DNA from 2 places in the Paenibacillus sp. RS8 genome. Region 1 is predicted to be linked to the other one. Evidence: riboswitches for the same ligand, from Rfam matches in the RefSeq annotation. Region 1 holds a riboswitch; the other holds the start of a gene.
The links. A riboswitch is a leader RNA that binds a small molecule or an ion and turns the genes downstream of it on or off. The one in region 1 is predicted to bind cyclic di-AMP.
Positions count from the first base shown of each region.

Region 2: it holds a riboswitch for cyclic di-AMP, as region 1 does, so the genes downstream of both, ACDZ28_RS02505 (TrkH family potassium uptake protein) here and ACDZ28_RS11115 (hypothetical protein) in region 1, are expected to answer to the same signal.

Region 1 is NZ_CP168131.1:2,170,201-2,174,797, reverse strand. Features, by position in the region: gene kdpA (potassium-transporting ATPase subunit KdpA) at 1-1,149, opposite strand, end outside; gene kdpF (K(+)-transporting ATPase subunit F) at 1,162-1,239, opposite strand; gene ACDZ28_RS11120 (hypothetical protein) at 1,366-1,782, opposite strand; cyclic di-AMP (ydaO/yuaA leader) riboswitch at 1,973-2,162, opposite strand; cyclic di-AMP (ydaO/yuaA leader) riboswitch at 2,583-2,748, shown strand; gene ACDZ28_RS11115 (hypothetical protein) at 2,881-3,372, shown strand; gene ACDZ28_RS11110 (hypothetical protein) at 3,389-3,910, shown strand; gene ACDZ28_RS11105 (hypothetical protein) at 3,950-4,402, shown strand; gene ACDZ28_RS11100 (lysostaphin resistance A-like protein) at 4,484-4,597, opposite strand, start outside.
Region 2 is NZ_CP168131.1:329,233-333,829, reverse strand. Features, by position in the region: gene uvrC (excinuclease ABC subunit UvrC) at 1-587, shown strand, start outside; gene ACDZ28_RS02510 (CPBP family intramembrane glutamic endopeptidase) at 677-2,362, opposite strand; cyclic di-AMP (ydaO/yuaA leader) riboswitch at 2,677-2,856, shown strand; gene ACDZ28_RS02505 (TrkH family potassium uptake protein) at 2,993-4,288, shown strand; gene ACDZ28_RS02500 (TrkA family potassium uptake protein) at 4,302-4,597, shown strand, end outside.

The sequences.
Region 1 (4,597 bases):
CAGCATATTGATCAGTCCGACACCTTTACCCCCAAAGACATTGTTGAGCATCATCAGTGCCAGAGGCGTGATACCTCCCAGAGGTGTCAGCGTATCATGCATATTGTTAACACTACCTGTCGTAGCTGCGGTTGTTACTGAAGTAAACAAGGAAGACTGCGGAATGCCGAAGCGGACCTCTTTACCTTCCATGCTGCCTTGCGAAGATTCGATTCCTAGTGCATTGATCGCCGGATTACCCTTTGATTCAGCATAATAGTTCAGTCCCAGCAGTAGTACGAACAAGGTCATCATTGCGGTAAAAATAACCCAGCCCTGACGTTTGTTCTTAGCAAACAGTCCGTACATATAAGGGAGCGAAGCTGGCAGCATCCACATAGAAAGAATCTCCAGCACGTTCGTAAGTGGATTAGGGTTCTCAAAAGGATGCGATGAATTGGCCCCGAAGAAGCCACCTCCGTTCGTGCCCAAATGCTTGATCGATTCCAGAGAAGCTACTGGACCGATAGCAATCTGTTGCGTTTGCCCCTCTAGTGTAGTGACTTCAAGTGATGGCTTGAGGGTTTGCGGCACATGTAGTCCTACCATTACCAATGAAACTAGCAGAGCCAGCGGAATGAACACACGAATATGTGCTTTGACGAAATCCTCGAAGAAGTTCCCGACTGATGTGCGTCCTGTGATCCCTCTGACAAAGGCAACCGCAACTGAAAATCCGCTCGCTGCAGACGTGAACATCATCATCGTGATGACAGCCATTTGTGAAAAATACGAAAGTCCCGTCTCCCCGCTGTAATGCTGCAGGTTCGTATTAGTCATAAAGCTGATCACCGTATTGAACGAAAGCGTCTGTTCCATATCCGCAATTCCATTCGGATTTAGCGGTAAACCCCGCTGCAATCGAAGAAAGATATAGCTGAAAGTAACCAGTACGATATTCGTTAAAACAAAGCTGAGCGCATACTTTTTCCAGGACATCCCTTCCCGTTTTTTCAGTCCGATCAGCTTATAAATCCCTTTTTCCACGCCTCCAAACCATCGATCCGTACGATTGGGTTCATTAGAAAATACATGATATAAATACGTGCCCATCGGCTTAACCAGCAAGATGAGAATGACGATTACAGCTACGATTTGCAAAATGCCCATGAATGCCCCTCCTTAAAATTTCTCCGGATGAATCAATGCGTAAACAAGATATAAAAACAGCAGTAGGGTAACAGCGATGACTAGAATCACAGCTTATCCCTCCCTGTATCCTCAACTACACCTGCGCACCAGCGCATAAATCCATAAAACAACCCGTAAATTACAGCTAACGAAGCCACCATATACAGATCCATCATATCTCCCGCACTCCTTCTTTTATCCTTGATGAGGTGATTTATCGATTAGAAAATCAGCATCACCACTGTGGGAATAGATTACATAACTTGCACCAAGTCTTTTATAGACCAATCTAGGATTTATTGAGCTTGTGATCACAAAAATCGGCTGCGTCGTCCAGGTGCGGCACATCTGAATGTAGCGGCAGCATAACGTAAAGCTGCTCTCGAACAGATATACCCGGCCTACCGGGAACGGGGGGCGAAACCAAGTATTCTGATGGCGGGTATCTACTAGAACGACTTTCTCAATCCCCATCTCTTCAAGTAGGGACTTCTCAGGCAAGTTGTTGGTCAATCCCGCCATCTTAATGCCTCTAAATTTTAGAAGCTTAATAAAATGTTCTCCTGCCTTCGTTGGCGCACATACCAGTACATATTCATTCTGATCTGTCATCTCTTATTCTCCTCAAATGCTTTGCTTGTAAGATCAGAGCTTGATCACCCTGGTCTTGAAAGAAAAGCTACCGCTAATGATGAATATAACGACCTCTTCGTGAGGTTTTCCATAAATGCTTTGCTTAAAAAAGCACAGCAAAAAGCCACAAAGGATTCTCCTCTGTGGCTCGCTAGCGGTCACATTGCACTCATCCTCTCTCCATACGCTTACGAGGTTAGCTGTCGGATTCGGGCGGTGAGAGTCGCCCTACCTGTATAGATGCGAGCTCACTCGTATCTTCTACAGGATTCACCCCATAACCGGCTTCCGACTCTCACATCGTCTGCCGATTGTTGGTTCCCCCGCTTTCCTTACCGGAAATTAAGCGGATCAAATATTCGATTGTTGTTGAAACAGGAGTAATCATACCCTTATGCAGGAAGTATTGTAAAACGTGATTGATGCCAAAATAATGCAAATTAAAAACTATTTTCGCATTGGATAGCGCTTACTTGATATTCAATCTCTCTATATCTCTTGTTTACTCGAATTTGAATCAATTAGCGAAAAGCGGACGGACTCTGTGATTTTATTCACCACAGCTGGAGAAATCACCAAAAATCGCCTATATAGGAAAGGAAACGAGAAGTCGAGATTAAACGAGGAAGAAGCTCGATAACACGCAATAAATACCTATTTGGCAGGATTTTTCGTCGTAGTCGGTAGGATATGGTTCAAATTGCGCTCAAAAGAACACTTTCTGCTTTTACAGAAACACCTTGAAAAGAGTATGATTCGGATTGAATCTATTTCACGAAATACAATCAACGCTGAGTTCCTGTATTTGCAGGGAACGGGGGAACCATCGGGCCACATGGCCTACTTGGGGTGAATCCGAAGGAGACTGTTCAAGTCTCACATAGGTAGGGCGACTCTCACCGTCCGAATCCGACAGCTAACCTCGTAAGCGTAAAGAGAGAGACCCTTGATCCGCCACGCTTTGGCACAGGTGTGTATGCCTGTATTCCAAAACCGCAGCAGAGGTCCTCCTCTTGCTGCGGTTTTTGCGTTACCTGAACCTACCCGGGTAATAGCATGCTGGACGGGGTGAAAGGAATGAAACACTATTATTGGGGAACTCAGCAAGGGCTGCTTGAGCCGATAAGTCTAAATTATGTTTGCTTTGGAGCGTTATGGTTCGAAGAGGATCATCACAGAACTATTGTCGGCTATGCATTTGGTCAGAACCAAATTGAATCCTTGCGCCATTTCAGCAGCCCTTCTACTTGTGAGTGCTGTATGGACCGAAGAATTATATACGAAATATATAAAAATATCAGAGAAAAGCAGCAGCTGCAGGATTGGTCGGCACACCAATGTTTTCCGTGGCTCGCCGCTTTTAAGAAACCTTGGAAGGACGTTGCTATTGGTTGGTACGTAATGAGATCCCGCAGCACCTTCCCCTTACATTTATCCATTATACGTAAACAGAAATTCCGACTATGGCTGGAGCATGCCGCAGTCTGTGAGAACGAAGCTGAAATGCTTGCCTGTATAGAGAAGGCTAACCTTACTCACCATGTTGAGCTTAAGCTTTTGGAAACCTAGGGAGGAGCAACTTGTCATGGACCAGCGAAGACTATCTCGCATTGAAGTATTCGTCTTTGATTCACCTGAGCCTATTCACTATGGAATGGAAGCTGATCCAGGCAGCCGGTATGGCATCCTGAAACTTACCTGTAAAGGGGGGAGCAGCTGGGGGGCATGTCTTATCTCAGCCAATACCAGAACCTTCGACCTTATTAAATGGAGTTCTTTTCTCAGAATGATATACCACTGCCGGCTTGAGGAAGCGATAGATAAAGTACGTACCCATGGTTCAGAGTGGGATCAGACTCAGTTTGAGCTAGTGCAAGATGCTTTACAGGATTTAAAAGCCAAGCTGCAGGGTAAATCATTGGCAGATCATATCCAGCAAGGTCGTCTGTACAGAGCTGTCGCCGGTGGAAGAGATTCCAGAGGGGGGCGGCTATACTATAAACCATCTAAGACCGTATCCAGTATTGCGCTTCAAAAGCATAGTTATCCAGAACCTGATACCGCCGAGCTTATCAACAAATCCATTTCTTACTTTTCTATATTATAGGTTCATCACATAACCCATTCTGAAAGGATCGTGTTTATCATGCCTGACCCCTTACCTGCCGAATCACCCCGTAGAACTATATTTGCAGAGTGTGTTCAAAAGAATACGAATGATATCTATGCGCTCAGTTCTATGTTGTTACAACAATCAGCAGAAGCCGAGAGAGTTACTATCCGTACTTTTAAAGAGCTTCATAAAATATTCCGTCAAAAAAGCTTCGACAGCCAGCTATTCTCTATCGAAGCTTACCGCTCTTGTATCCGACAATGCGCCGATTATTACGCACGCCGGTCTCTTCTGTCTGCCAAGGCACTGCCTTGGGAGGAACAGCTCGTAAAAGTGATGTGGTATGGCCTAAAGCTATCTTTACCTCAAATTAGCATTATCCTGCAAAAGAGCGTTCCTGTACTGAAAGATCAGCTTAGACATGTGCGGGAGCAAATGACTGCTCAAGAGGAATTGCTGCCTAGCGGTAATTTGTCTGTTGTATAGCCCTCGGAGCTCACTTTGGTCGAAAAGCTACCTAGCGTAGTTGGAGGGCTGACATTCAGCATTTCAACCCTCCCGTGGGAGTTACTTCATATATAATTGAATAAAATCTATGAGGGTATGACTAATGATTGGGACAAGGATATTATTATTTCGAGTATAAAGATAGACAAAATAAATATGCATAACCATCAATTG
Region 2 (4,597 bases), 1.8 Mb from region 1:
TCATTGATGGTAAGCCCGCGCGAAAAGAGTATCGTAAATATAAAGTTCGTACAGTAGTGGGTGCGGATGATTATGGAACGATGCGCGAAGTCATTAGGCGGCGGTATGAACGGGTGCTGAAAGAGAACCTTCCGATGCCAGATCTTATCGTAGTCGATGGTGGTAAAGGGCAGATTTCTTCAGCTATTGATATTCTGGAGAACGAGCTGGGTTTATTCATTCCGGTCTGCGGTCTCGTTAAGGATGACAAGCATAAGACGGCTCAGCTTCTAGTTGGAGATCCGCCAGAACCCGTCTCTTTAGCTCGGGATAGTCAGGAGTTTTACCTGCTGCAACGGATTCAGGATGAGGTGCATAGGTTCGCTATCACCTTCCACCGTGAGCAGCGCGGGAAGTCCATGGTTACCTCTAAGCTGGACTCCATACCAGGTATAGGCGAGAAGCGGCGCAAGGCGCTGCTTAAGCATTTCGGATCGCTAAAGAAAATTAAAGAAGCCTCCATAGAGGATTTTAAATCACTTTCTATTGGCGAAAAGCTGGCTAGTCAAATTCTTGAGGCGCTCAAGGATGAAGAGCCGGCGACATAGGGCCTGATTGCGTAAATATAAAAAAGGTGTCATAGCAGGTTTCTGCTGTGACACCTTTTTTTATTATCGGTTATCCACCCGTTACTTCTTTAAATGATAGATGTCGGTTCAACCGGCTTCGGATCAGGTTTTTGCGGTGGATTAAACCGGTAGACAATGTAGGCGACTATGAACGGCATGATAATCGCGAAGATACCTGCTCCGACATTCACGCTTTCCTTCATAAAGATCAGCGTAGCGCCCATCAGAATGCTGTCAAACACGACATGACTGAACATGACGGCAATAAAGCCGTAACGAAGGAAAATATAGCTGAAGAGCAGCCCGATCACGGTAAGCTCAATAGGACGGGAGCTGATAGGGTAGATCGGATAAAGTGTATGACCAAACGCCCATACCAGCGTAGTGATCAGGCAAGCGATGAACGTGCTCCGGAACACCTTTTTCAACATAGGGATTCCGAAAAAACGATAAATAGCTTCCTCGGATAACCCGGCGAGCCATGCAACGATAGGCAGCAGCCAAGCATATCTCATGTTGTAAGGAGATTGAGTAGCGTCAGTAGTGGACCAGTTCTGCAAAGTCAATGATAATACGATGAACATAAGGGTCTGTACCCCTAGCAGCACGAATGCCCAGATGTATCCAGCCCGGATACTATCCAGCACGTATTTACCATAGCCAGGCTCTTTAGCACGAGGCCATGGGTTCATCCCCTCTTCTTTTTTCCAAAGGCCGTCCCCTCCAACTAAAGAGAAATAGAGCAGGGAGGACATTAGCAGGCTATATAAGGCATAAATGATGAACATAATGACGGAAGTGATCTGAGCCTCGAGTCCTTCGCCCGAAGATTCAGGAAGCATATTATAGGTGCTGATCATCATGATTACAAAATAAGCCGAGCTTAGGAAAATTCCGCGCTTAAAGGAGGTATGTTCTCTTCTAAGTATGCTGTAGATGAGTGCCAAAATTCCTAAAGCTAAGGTAGGCAGACCGTAACCGAATAGAGTAAGCTTTTCCGCGAGAGAGGTCTGGTCCTTCACGTAGGAGGTATGCCAGGCTGGAGCAGTAAATCCGGCTTTAAAGCTGGATACCTGTTCGTCAGCGAAATCGAAATAATAGTGAAGCAAGGATTCGCCGATCTGAACGGAACGGTCAGTATACACGAGCCCATAGTATCCTGCATTCGATTCAATTTGCAGCTTGGCGGGATTTACATCCCATTCCTGAAGCCAGGGGCGGGCAAGATTTTCTTTTTGTGCCAAAGACAAGTCAGCACCCTTGTCCTCTTCTTTTGCACCAGTGGTTACATTGCTTGGCAATTCTGCAGATGACCCTTCTGCTCCTTGTGTGAAGGCGACAACTGCGCCAGTATACATATTGAGGTCAACGGAGATCAGTGGCTCTTGTTCCGCTGAAGGACTAAGTGTTACACGAAAGATGTCAAAAGGATATCGTTGATCCAATTTCTTTTTTGTATAGTCCTCCAAAAGCTTCTCGCGGGACATATAACCATAAAAGGAAGAATCCGTTTCATAAAGTACATTCCACTGATCGTTTGGTGCTTTGGTATAGTTTAACTTTTGTTCCGCAAATGATATCGCTTTGTCGCGGGCTTCCGCCTTACTGATGACGGTAGTATCTTCCCCGGCAGGGCTATTTAGCACCGAGGGGGCAATCTGAAACATAATAAATAGAATAAGACCGATAATGCCCGAGATGATGAGCCTCTTGGAGAGGGCACGTTGCTGTAAGGGCTGGCCAACGGGATTCATGTAACGCCTCCTTGTAAACTGACAATGTTATGTTCCATTATAGTATTAGTGCCATGATAGTTACAAAAATCATCGTATATTTTTTTTATGGGTAATAGAGATATTATAGAATAGGAAACTGAATATATACCATGAATTTAAAGTGATCATTTCTTCATTTTTCATGAAAAACGATGCAATTGCAGGGAAAACACGGAAAAGTGATGAGAAAAGGCACTCCTTCTGGTACATCCTCTCCAAACCGCATTTTTCATATGAATCACCATTAATTGTGTCTTTGTGATTTATCGAAATAACAGATATAATTTGTATGCAATTGTATATAGCCGAATTTCAGGTGAAAACGGGGGAACCATAAGAAGTAATGAAAAGATGAGTATACGCCGTAAAAGGTGACTTTATTCATCAGGGGTGAATTTCGTTCTAGGAACGAATAGGGCAGCCTGCACAGTCCGAATCCGTCAGCTAACCTCGTAGGCTAATTTACTGCAGGAACCAAGGGTAGCATTGGTTTTCCAGTGCTTTTTTTGTTGGAATTCTTTAAATTAAGATAAGAGGGTGAGCATAGTGGCTTCACAGTTTCGCAGAGTTTCTGAATCAAAGTTTCTGAAGCTCTCTCCGCCTCAGATTATGGTGCTCGGTTTTGCATCGATTATTCTGATAGGAGCTTTGCTGCTTATGCTTCCCATTTCGAGTACGAGCGGGAATGCTGTGAGTTTTATTGATGCATTGTTTACTTCGACATCGGCAACCTGTGTGACTGGACTTGTGGTGCTGGACACCGGGACGACATTCACCTTTTTTGGAAAAACCGTGATTATGTTGCTTATCCAGGTTGGCGGCTTAGGTTTTATGACAATGGCCACCTTATTTGCCATGATGATGAAACGCAAAATCTCTTTGCGGGACAGGTTAATCCTACAGGAAGCCATGAACCAAGGTTCTATGGAGGGGATTGTTCGGCTGATCCGGAGAGTACTTATTTATTCATTAGTCATTGAGGGCTGTGCAGCGGTGCTGCTGTCCATACGTTGGGCGTTTGATATGCCGCTGGGAAAGGCCATTTATTTTGGGATATTTCATGCAGTGTCGATGTTTAATAATGCTGGATTTGATATTTTTGGGGATTTTCGGAGTTTAACCGACTATGTATATGACCCGCTAGTGAATATCGTGGTGATGTTTCTGATTGTCTCCGGCGGTATTGGTTTTATTGTCATGTCTGATCTGGTGGAGTTTCGTGTAAAACGTAAATTGTCTTTGCATAGCAAAGTTGTACTCTCTACCACGGCTGGGCTTATTGTTATTGGTGCTTTGGTTATTTTTATATTTGAATTTACGAATCAGCGCACACTGGGTAATCTTAATTTCGGCGGCAAAATATTATCGGCATTCTTCCAGTCTGTATCGCCCCGAACCGCTGGTGCCAATACGGTGGATATTGCCGGACTCCGGCAAGCCTCTCAGTTCTTTATGGTTATTCTTATGTTTATTGGTGCATCACCGGGTTCAACGGGTGGCGGGATTAAGACTACTACCTTTACCATTATGATAGGTGCGGTAATCGCGATGCTGCGCGGGCGTGAAGATGTTGTACTGTTCCGTTATCGATTGGCGCAGGAGCGTATCTATAAAGCGTTGACGTTAACATTACTAGCTTTACTATTGATCCTCTCTGTGTCGATGGTACTTTCCACAACAGAGGATAGTAATTTCTTAGCGATCTTATTTGAGACAACCTCGGCCTTTGCCACGGTAGGGCTAACGATGGGGCTGACACCTGAACTATCTATCATCGGTAAGATTCTGATCTGTCTGACTATGTTCGCAGGTCGACTAGGTCCATTAACTTTAGTGTATGCGCTTGGTCCTAAACAGGGTAAACCATTGTATAAGCATCCAGAAGGTAAAATAATTATTGGATAGGAGCTAATCAGAAATGAAAGCACAGCAATTTGTAGTAATCGGCTTAGGGCGCTTTGGGTCAAGTCTCGCGCTTGAGCTGATGGAAATGGGCTACGAGGTGCTCGGGATTGATCACCATGAAGAACGCGTAGAGGAAATGAGCGATCACTTGACACATGCCGTAGTGGCAGATGCTACAGATGAGGGGATTATGCGCTCACTAGGTGTACGGAACTTTGACTGCGGGATTGTAGCGATTGGCGACAATATGGAGCGAAGTATTCTGGCGGCAATTTTGTTAAAAGAGATTGGAGTGAAGCAAGTTGTAGC